Regions from separate parts of the Streptomyces sp. NPDC096339 genome, predicted to be linked through region 1. Evidence: riboswitches for the same ligand, from Rfam matches in the RefSeq annotation. Region 1 holds a riboswitch; the other holds the start of a gene.
What was found. Region 1 has a riboswitch for glycine ahead of gcvT (glycine cleavage system aminomethyltransferase GcvT). Riboswitches for the same ligand answer to the same signal wherever they lie in the genome.
Positions count from the first base shown of each region.

Region 2: it holds a riboswitch for glycine, as region 1 does, so the genes downstream of both, gcvP (aminomethyl-transferring glycine dehydrogenase) here and gcvT (glycine cleavage system aminomethyltransferase GcvT) in region 1, are expected to answer to the same signal.

Region 1 covers NZ_JBIWFI010000011.1:179,188-183,593, forward strand. Annotated here, with positions in the region: gene glyA (serine hydroxymethyltransferase) at 1-549, opposite strand, end outside; gene gcvH (glycine cleavage system protein GcvH) at 565-945, opposite strand; gene gcvT (glycine cleavage system aminomethyltransferase GcvT) at 1,048-2,163, opposite strand; glycine riboswitch at 2,322-2,425, opposite strand; gene ACIQ5Y_RS17450 (AAA family ATPase) at 2,699-3,346, shown strand; gene ACIQ5Y_RS17455 (enhanced serine sensitivity protein SseB) at 3,467-4,213, shown strand; gene ACIQ5Y_RS17460 (enhanced serine sensitivity protein SseB C-terminal domain-containing protein) at 4,275-4,406, shown strand, end outside.
Region 2 covers NZ_JBIWFI010000008.1:9,570-13,975, forward strand. Annotated here, with positions in the region: gene ACIQ5Y_RS13555 (DNA polymerase IV) at 1-653, shown strand, start outside; gene ACIQ5Y_RS13560 (PRC-barrel domain-containing protein) at 1,110-1,475, opposite strand; glycine riboswitch at 1,588-1,686, shown strand; gene gcvP (aminomethyl-transferring glycine dehydrogenase) at 1,882-4,406, shown strand, end outside.

The DNA.
Region 1 (4,406 bases):
GAAGTCCAGCTGGCGCGGGTAGGCGGACCAGCCCGCGACGATCAGCTGCGGCTTGGACTCCTTGGCGAGGCGCTCGACCTCGGCCATGTCGACCTCGCCGGTCTCGTCGACGTGGTACGGGACCACGTTGTAGAGCTTGCCGGAGAAGTTGATCTTCATGCCGTGGGTCAGGTGACCGCCGTGGGCCAGGTTCAGGCCCATGATCGTGTCGCCCGGCTTCAGCAGCGCGAACATCGCGGCGGCGTTGGCCTGCGCACCGGAGTGCGGCTGCACGTTCGCGGCCTCGGCGCCGAACAGCGCCTTGATCCGGTCGATCGCGATCTGCTCGACGACGTCGACGTGCTCGCAGCCACCGTAGTAGCGGCGGCCCGGGTAGCCCTCGGCGTACTTGTTGGTGAGGACGGAGCCCTGGGCCTCCATGACGGCGACCGGAGCGAAGTTCTCCGACGCGATCATTTCCAGGGTCGACTGCTGGCGCACGAGCTCGGCGTCGACGGCTGCGGCGACGTCGGGGTCGAGTTCGTGAAGAGGGGTGTTCAGTACGGACATCAGGATCCCCTGGGGTCAGTTACCGGCGGTGAGGGAGGCGTACTCCTCGGCGGAGAGCACGTCCTTGGGCTCCTCCGAGATGCGCACCTTGAACAGCCAGCCGCCCTCGAACGGGGCGGAGTTCACCAGGGACGGGTCGTCGACGACGTCCTGGTTGGCCTCGACGACCTCACCGGAGACGGGGGAGTACAGGTCGCTGACCGACTTCGTCGACTCCAGCTCGCCACAGGTCTCGCCCTCGGTGACGGTCTGGCCGACCTCGGGGAGCTGGGCGTAGACGACGTCACCGAGCGCGTTGGCCGCGAACTCGGTGATGCCGACCGTCGCGACGCCGTCAACGACGTCCGACAGCCACTCGTGCTCCTTGGTGTAACGCAGCTGCTGGGGGGTGCTCATGACCTGATTCTCCTGGATGCGCGGGGGTGGAAACGAACGGTGGTCTTGGGTACTGCGACATCGCCGCACGGGGCACCCGGGCGGCAGGCCTGACTACAAGGACTACTTCTGCCGCTTGTAGAACGGCAGAGCGACGACCTCGTACGGCTCATGCGTACCGCGAATGTCGACGCCGACGCCGGAGGTGCCGGGCGCGGCGTGCGCCGCGTCGACGTACGCCATGGCGATCGGCTTGCCCAGGGTCGGGGACGGGGCGCCGGAGGTGACCTCGCCGATCACCTGGCCGTCGGCGACGACGGGGAAGCCGGCGCGCGGGACGCGGCGGCCCTCGGCGACCAGGCCGACCAGCTTGCGCGGCGGGTTGGTGGCGGCGCGCTCGGCGGCGGCCTCCAGGGCGGCGCGGCCGACGAAGTCGCCCTCCTTCTCGAACTTCACGACCCGGCCCAGACCCGCGTCGAACGGGGTGAGGGAGGTGGTCAGCTCGTGCCCGTACAGCGGCATGCCCGCCTCCAGGCGCAGGGTGTCGCGGCAGGACAGGCCGGCCGGGACCAGGCCGACGCCCTCGCCGGCCTTGGTCAGCGCCTGCCACAGCTCCACGGCGTGCTCGGGCGAGACGAACAGCTCGAAGCCGTCCTCGCCGGTGTAGCCCGTACGCGCGATGAGCGCGGGCACGCCGGCCACGGTGCCCGGCAGGCCGGCGTAGTACTTCAGCCCGTCCAGGTCGGCGTCGGTGAGGGAGGCGAGGATGCCGGGGGACTCCGGGCCCTGCACCGCGATCAGCGCGTACGCGTCGCGGTCGTCGCGGACCTCGGTGTCGAAGCCGGCCGCGCGCTCGGTCAGCGCGTCCAGAACGACCTGCGCGTTGGAGGCGTTCGCGACGACCATGTACTCGGTCTCGCCGAGGCGGTAGACGATCAGGTCGTCGACGATGCCGCCGTCTTCCCGGCAGATGTGCGTGTAGCGGGCGCGGCCGACGCCGACGGTGGAGATGTTGCCGACCAGCGCGTAGTCCAGGGCCTTGACGGCCTCCGGCCCGGTCAGGGTGATCTCGCCCATGTGGGAGAGGTCGAAGAGACCGGCCTTGGTGCGGACGGCGTTGTGCTCGTCGCGCTCGCTCGCGTACCGCAGGGGCATGTCCCAGCCCGCGAAGTCGGTCATGGTCGCACCGAGGGAACGGTGCAGCGCATCGAGGGCGGTCAGGCGGGGGGCAGTGCTCATGGGTGTGGCTCCCGGGTCCCAGGGCATGACATGACGAGGAGGGGTCCTCCCCATCTGTCATCGGAACCTGAGAGGTTCGCCGAGAGTTCCTGACGCGTCAGGGATCTCCGGCTTGCACCTTGGGTGGAGCTGCCGAGCAGCTCGCTTTTCAGATCTGCCTCATCCACGCGGTACGGGGCCTGAGAGATTCAAGGGAGGTTCTTGCTCCTTCGGCGCCCACGCACCGCCTTGCGGCGTGCGGGGACTCTCCCGCGCGGATTCAAGCGGCCGGTATGCAGTTGGTGATGCGGTTGGTCCAGATGGCGCACATCATTGCACGCCGTGGTGGTGATCGGGTGGGCGGGCCCGAAAGATCGTGCGGCTGTCCAGGGCGTGGACCGGACCCGTCCCGGAGCGTGGACCGGGGCGTGGACCGGAACCGAAGCTGCCGGATTACCGTCTCTTTACACTCAGTGGGCAAGGGTCCTGGTGACCCGATTCGGGGGAGGCGAGCACTGTGCGGAGATTCGTAGGTGCGGCGGCGGCCGCGGGGACCGTGGGTGCGGTGCCGACGCAGCGGGCCGGTGTTCCGGCCCGGGCGCGCGGGCACGAGGCCGGGCCCGTACGGGACCTGCGCGGACCGGGCGTGCGGGGCCCTCAGCGGCTCCGCTTCGCCGAGGGCGACATCGTGGTCGTGTCGGGCCTGCCGGGGGGCGGCAAGAGCACGCTGATCAAGCGGGCGGCGGCCGAGGGCGGGACCGAGGGCGGCGCCATCGACTCCCAGGACACCCGCGAGCGCTGGGAGCGCCGGATGCCGGGGGCTCTGCCGTACGCGGTGTACCGGCCGCTGGTGCGGGCCGCGCACTACTGGGGGCTGTGGCGGCACCTGCGCTCCGGGCGCTCCGTCGTCGTCCACGACTGCGGTACGCAGAGCTGGGTGCGGGGGCTCCTCGCGGCGGCGGCCCGGCGGCGGGGGCGCGCGCTGCACCTCCTCCTGCTCGACACCAGCCCCGAGGAGGCCCTGTCCGGGCAGGCGGCCCGGGGCCGCGGGGTCTCGGCGTACGCCTTCGCCCGCCACCGGGGCGCGGTGGCCCGCCTCCTGCGCGAAGCGGAAGCCGGCCGCCCGCCGGCGGGCTGCGCCTCGGCCACCCTCCTGGACCGCCGCTCCGCCGCCGCGGTGACCCGTATCGCCTTCCACGGCTGACGCCGCCGGGGCGGAGCCCCGGAGCGGCGCCGCAGACGAACGCTCGACCCCGGCGGAGCCGTGTCGGACCGGGCCGGTACCCTGCGGGGCGACGAAACGCGGGATCACGGAGGCACGTACATGCACAGCGGCGGCGGCTGGCCGGGTAATGAGCTGGAGCAGGTGCTCGGGGCGGCGCTCGGGCAGCCGGACGCCGGCGGGCGGATCCTGGAGGTGCTCGGGCGGAGCCAGGTGTGGGTGCCCCTGCCCGCCGGCGCCGGCGCCGAGCAGGGCGGCGCCGAGGGCCTGACCCTGCCCACCATGGACATCGGCGGCGCCGCGTACGTCCCGGTCTACAGCTCGGAGGCCCAGTTCCTCGCCTGCGTCGGCCCCGGCATGGACTTCACCGTGGCCCCCGCCGTCGAGTTCGCCCGCGGCCTGCCCCCGCAGCTCGGCATCGCGCTCAACCCCGAGGGCGCCGTCGGCGTCCCCCTCCCCCCGCCCGCCGTCGCGGAGCTCTGCCGCAGCGGCCGGACCCCCCTCGACGGTCCCACCACCGGCGGCCGGGTCCGGCTCTACGAGCCCGACTGGCAGGAGGACCCGGTGGACTTCCTGGCCGCCGCCGCGGAGGAGTTCCGGGCGACCGGGGTGGTCTCCGCCGCCCACCGCTGCCTCGCGAGCATCGAGGGAGGCGAGCCGCAACTGTTCATCGGTGTCCGACTGGTGGGATGGGAGCCCGAGACCCGGAACGCCCCGATGGACGCCCTCGGGCGGGCCCTGACCCGCGTACCGCCGCCCTGGCCCGTGCAGTTGATCCTGCTGGACGCGGCCGAGGACCCGGTCACGGACTGGATTCGTGAGCGCGTACGCCCCTTCTACCTCCCGTAGGGCCGCTTAAGCTGTTCTCGCGTTGACGTCGGGCGGAAGAAGAGACGAAGAGGGGTACCGGGTGAGTGCGTCAGGCACGGCCGCGGCCGGACAGGTCGAGCACATGCTGCGCCAGGTGACTCCCGGGCGCTACGAAAGCTACGAGTCGCTCCTGCACGCCCTCGCCGAGGGCCGGCTGTGGATGCTGCTGTGG
Region 2 (4,406 bases), on a different contig from region 1:
ACCTGCACGACCGGGTCCGGATCCGGGGCGAGGTGCAGAGGCTGGCGGACCGGTGCGTGCGGAGGCTGCGCGAATCGGGGCACTCCGGGCGCACGATCGTGCTGAAGGTGCGGCGGTACGACTTCTCGACGCTGACGCGCTCCGAGACGCTGCGGGGCCCCACGGACGACCCCGCAGTGGTGCGCGAGGCCGCCGCGCGGCTCCTGGAGGGCGTGGACACCACGGGCGGGGTGCGGCTGCTGGGGGTGGGCGTGACGGGGCTGGCGGACTACACGCAGGAGGACCTCTTCGCGCAGGCGGCGGTGGGCCGTGCCGAGGAGGCGGAGGGGGCCGAGGGGGCCGCCGAGCCGCCGGACGAGGCCGCACCGGCCGCCGGGCCCGAGGCGTCCTTGGACCCGTGGTCCGCGGCGCCGGGGGCGGAGCCCGAGCCCGCTGCGGAGCGTCGGTGGATGGCCGGGGTCGACGTACTCCATTCGGTGTACGGGCCGGGGTGGGTGCAGGGCAGCGGGGTGGGGCGGGTGACGGTGCGGTTCGAGCAGCCGGGATCGGAGCCGGGGCGGGTCCGGACCTTCCGGGTGGACGATCCGGAGCTGGAGCCGTCCGACCCACTGCCGCTGGTGGGGGCCGCGAATGCGGGTACCGCGGGCGGGTGACGGCCCTTTCAGCCTCGCCGGCGTTTGAGGCGCGGGGTCTGGGGCCGGAGCCCCAGGACGGGTCCGGGCGGAACCCTGGGGGCTTTACAGCCCGTCCGGCGTTTGAGGCCGGGGGTACCTCCCAGCGGTAGCTGGGGGAGGGTCCGGGCGGAGCCCCGGGGAACGGTGGAAGGGCGGGTAGGGGACGGCTCCGCGCAGCGGCACCCCGGTCCGGGCCGCGCCTAACGGCCGTCGGGGCCGGGCGCGCGCCGGGGCACCTCGTCGGGCGTCGAACGTGCAGGGGCAGCGGACAAGTACGACGTGGCCGCGTTCGACGCCCTGCGGGGGCGCCCCACCGCACACCCGACCCCGCCGGCGCGGGAGCACGGGCCGCCCCGCCGCGCGCCCGACCCGGCCGCGCGGAGCACACCGGCACGCCGCGGGGCCGGGTGGGTGCGCGGCGAGGCTGGGTCCGGTTCAGTCGTCGTCGCCCGCCAGGTGGCCGAAGTCGCGTTGGAAGTCCGTGGGGAGCGTCACGTCCAGGCCGTAGTGGTGGTAGAGCTGGAGCTCCTGTTCGGGGGAGAGGTGGCGGCCGACGCCGAAGTCGGGGGCGTCCTTGATCAGGGAGCGGTCGAAGGGCACCCGCAGGGCGTCGTCCACCAGCTCGCTCGGCTCCAGCGGAACGAACGCGTCCCGGCTGAACAGGCCCGTACGGACGGCGGCCCATTCCGGGACGCCCGTGGCATCGTCGAGGTAGACCTCGTCCACGGTGCCGATCTTGGTGCCATTGCGGTCGAACGCCTTGCGGCCGATCAGGCTGCGCGGATCGATGTCGGTCTGCACGGTCCCTCCAAATGGTCGCAACTCCTCCGTAATGACTACAGAAGTGCATATCCCAAGAAGAGGCCACTCGGGGAGGGTCCGGATCCTCGCTGGTAGGCTGGGTGCCGGCTGTCGACCCTGTGCGGGAGAGTCCTCCGAGTGAGAACGACGGAGGCGCCGAAGGAGCAAATCCTCCCCGGAATCTCTCAGGCATACGTACCGCACGGACGAGGCCACTCTGGAAAGCAGGGGTGGGTGCCGGGCGCGCAGTGCCGGTTCCCCTCCTCACCGACGGTGAAAGCCGGTGGCTCGAGCGACCCTCTAGCGACCGGTGAAACTCTCAGGTTGAGATGACAGAGGGGGAGGCCGTCCGGGTGCCCGCGCCGTGGTGCCCCTCGCAGGTCGTACGACCAGGAGGCCTCCGTACATGACCGCCAACCGCATTCCGCTCTCCCAGCTGGAGCGAGGCATCCCCTTCGAGCAGCGCCACATCGGTCCGGACGCCGAGGCGCAGGCGAAGATGCTCGCTCAGGTGGGTTACGGCTCGCTGGACGAACTGACCGCCGCCGCGGTACCGGATGTGATCAAGACCGCCGAGGCGCTGAACCTGCCCGAGGCGCGGACCGAGGCCGAGGTGCTGGCCGAGCTGCGTTCGCTCGCCGACCGCAACCAGGTCCTGTCGTCGATGATCGGTCTCGGTTACTACGGGACCTTCACGCCTCCGGTGATCCTCCGCAACGTCATGGAGAACCCGGCCTGGTACACGGCGTACACGCCGTACCAGCCGGAGATCTCGCAGGGCCGCCTCGAGGCGCTCCTGAACTTCCAGACCCTCGTCGCGGACCTCACCGGCCTGCCGACCTCGGGTGCCTCGCTGCTCGACGAGGGCACCGCGGCCGCCGAGGCCATGTCGCTGGCCCGCCGCGTGGGCAAGGTCAAGGGCGGCGTCTTCCTGATCGACGCCGACGCCCTGCCGCAGACCATCGCGGTGATCGAGACCCGCGCCGAGCCGACCGGTGTCGAGGTGGTCGTCGCCGACCTGAGCGACGGCATCCCCGCCGAGATCGCCGAGCGCGGCGTCTTCGGCGTGCTGCTCCAGTACCCGGGTGCCTCCGGCGCCGTGCGGGAGATCAAGCCGGTCATCGACCAGGCGCACGAGCTCGGTGCGATCGTCACCGTCTCGGCCGACCTGCTCGCCCTGACGCTGCTGACCTCCCCGGGCGAGCTGGGCGCGGACATCGCCGTCGGCACCACGCAGCGCTTCGGCGTCCCGATGGGCTTCGGCGGACCGCACGCCGGCTACATGGCCGTCCAGGCCAAGCACGCCCGCTCCCTGCCGGGCCGCCTCGTCGGCGTCTCCGTGGACGCGGACGGCAACAAGGCGTACCGTCTGGCGCTGCAGACCCGCGAGCAGCACATCCGCCGCGAGAAGGCCACCAGCAACATCTGTACCGCGCAGGTGCTGCTCGCCGTCATGGCCGCCATGTACGCGGTCTACCACGGCCCGGACGGCCTGCGGACGATCGCCCGCCGCACCCACCGCTACGCGACCCTGCTCGCCGCGGGTCTGACGGCCGGCGGCGTGGAGATCGTGCACGGCGCGTACTTCGACACGATCACCGCCCGCGTCCCGGGCCGCGCCGCCGAGGTCGTGGCCGCCGCCCGCGAGGGCGGGGTCAACCTGCACCAGGCCGACGCGGACCACGTCTCCATCGCCTGCGACGAGACCACCCTGCGCGCCGACATCGAGGCCGTCTGGGCCGCCTTCGGTGTCAGCGCCGACATCGAGGCGCTGGACGAGACCTCGGCGGACACCCTCCCCGAGGGCCTGCTGCGCTCGGACGCCTACCTGACGCACCCGGTCTTCCACCAGCACCGCTCCGAGACCGCGATGCTGCGCTACCTGCGCAAGCTCTCGGACAAGGACTACGCGCTCGACCGCGGCATGATCCCGCTGGGCTCCTGCACGATGAAGCTCAACGCGACCACCGAGATGGAGCCGGTGACCTGGCCCGAATTCGGCCAGCTGCACCCCTTCGCCCCGGTGGAGCAGGCCGAGGGCTACCTCACGCTCATCAACGAGCTGGAGGAACGTCTCTCCGAGGTCACCGGCTACGACAAGGTCTCCATCCAGCCGAACGCCGGTTCGCAGGGTGAGCTCGCCGGTCTGCTGGCCGTACGCGCCTACCACCGTGCGAACGGCGACGAGCAGCGCACCGTCTGCCTCATCCCGTCCTCCGCGCACGGCACCAACGCCGCCAGCGCCGTGATGGCCGGCATGAAGGTCGTCGTCGTCAAGACCGCCGACGACGGCGAGGTGGACGCGGACGACCTGCGCGCCAAGATCGAGCAGTACCGCGACGAGCTCTCCGTGCTGATGATCACCTACCCGTCCACGCACGGCGTGTTCGAGGAGCACGTCGCCGACATCTGCGCCCAGGTGCACGAGGCCGGCGGCCAGGTCTACGTGGACGGCGCGAACCTCAACGCCCTGGTGGGTCTGGCCAAGCCGGGTCACTTCGGCGGCGACGTCTCGCACCTGAACCTGCACAAGACCTTCTGCATCCCGCACGGCGGCGGCGGTCCGGGCGTCGGTCCGGTCGGTGTCCGGGCGCACCTGGCCCCGTACCTGCCCAACCACCCGCTCCAGCCGACCGCCGGTCCGGAGACCGGCGTCGGCCCGATCTCGGCCGCGCCGTGGGGCTCCGCCGGCATCCTGCCGATCTCCTGGTCGTACGTGCGCCTCATGGGCGGCGAGGGCCTCAAGCGCGCCACCCAGGTCGCGGTGCTCGGCGCCAACTACATCGCCAAGCGCCTGGAGCCGCACTACCCGGTGCTCTACACGGGCCCGGGTGACCTGGTCGCGCACGAGTGCATCATCGACCTGCGTCCGCTGTCGAAGGAGACGGGCGTCAGCGTCGACGACATCGCCAAGCGCCTGATCGACTACGG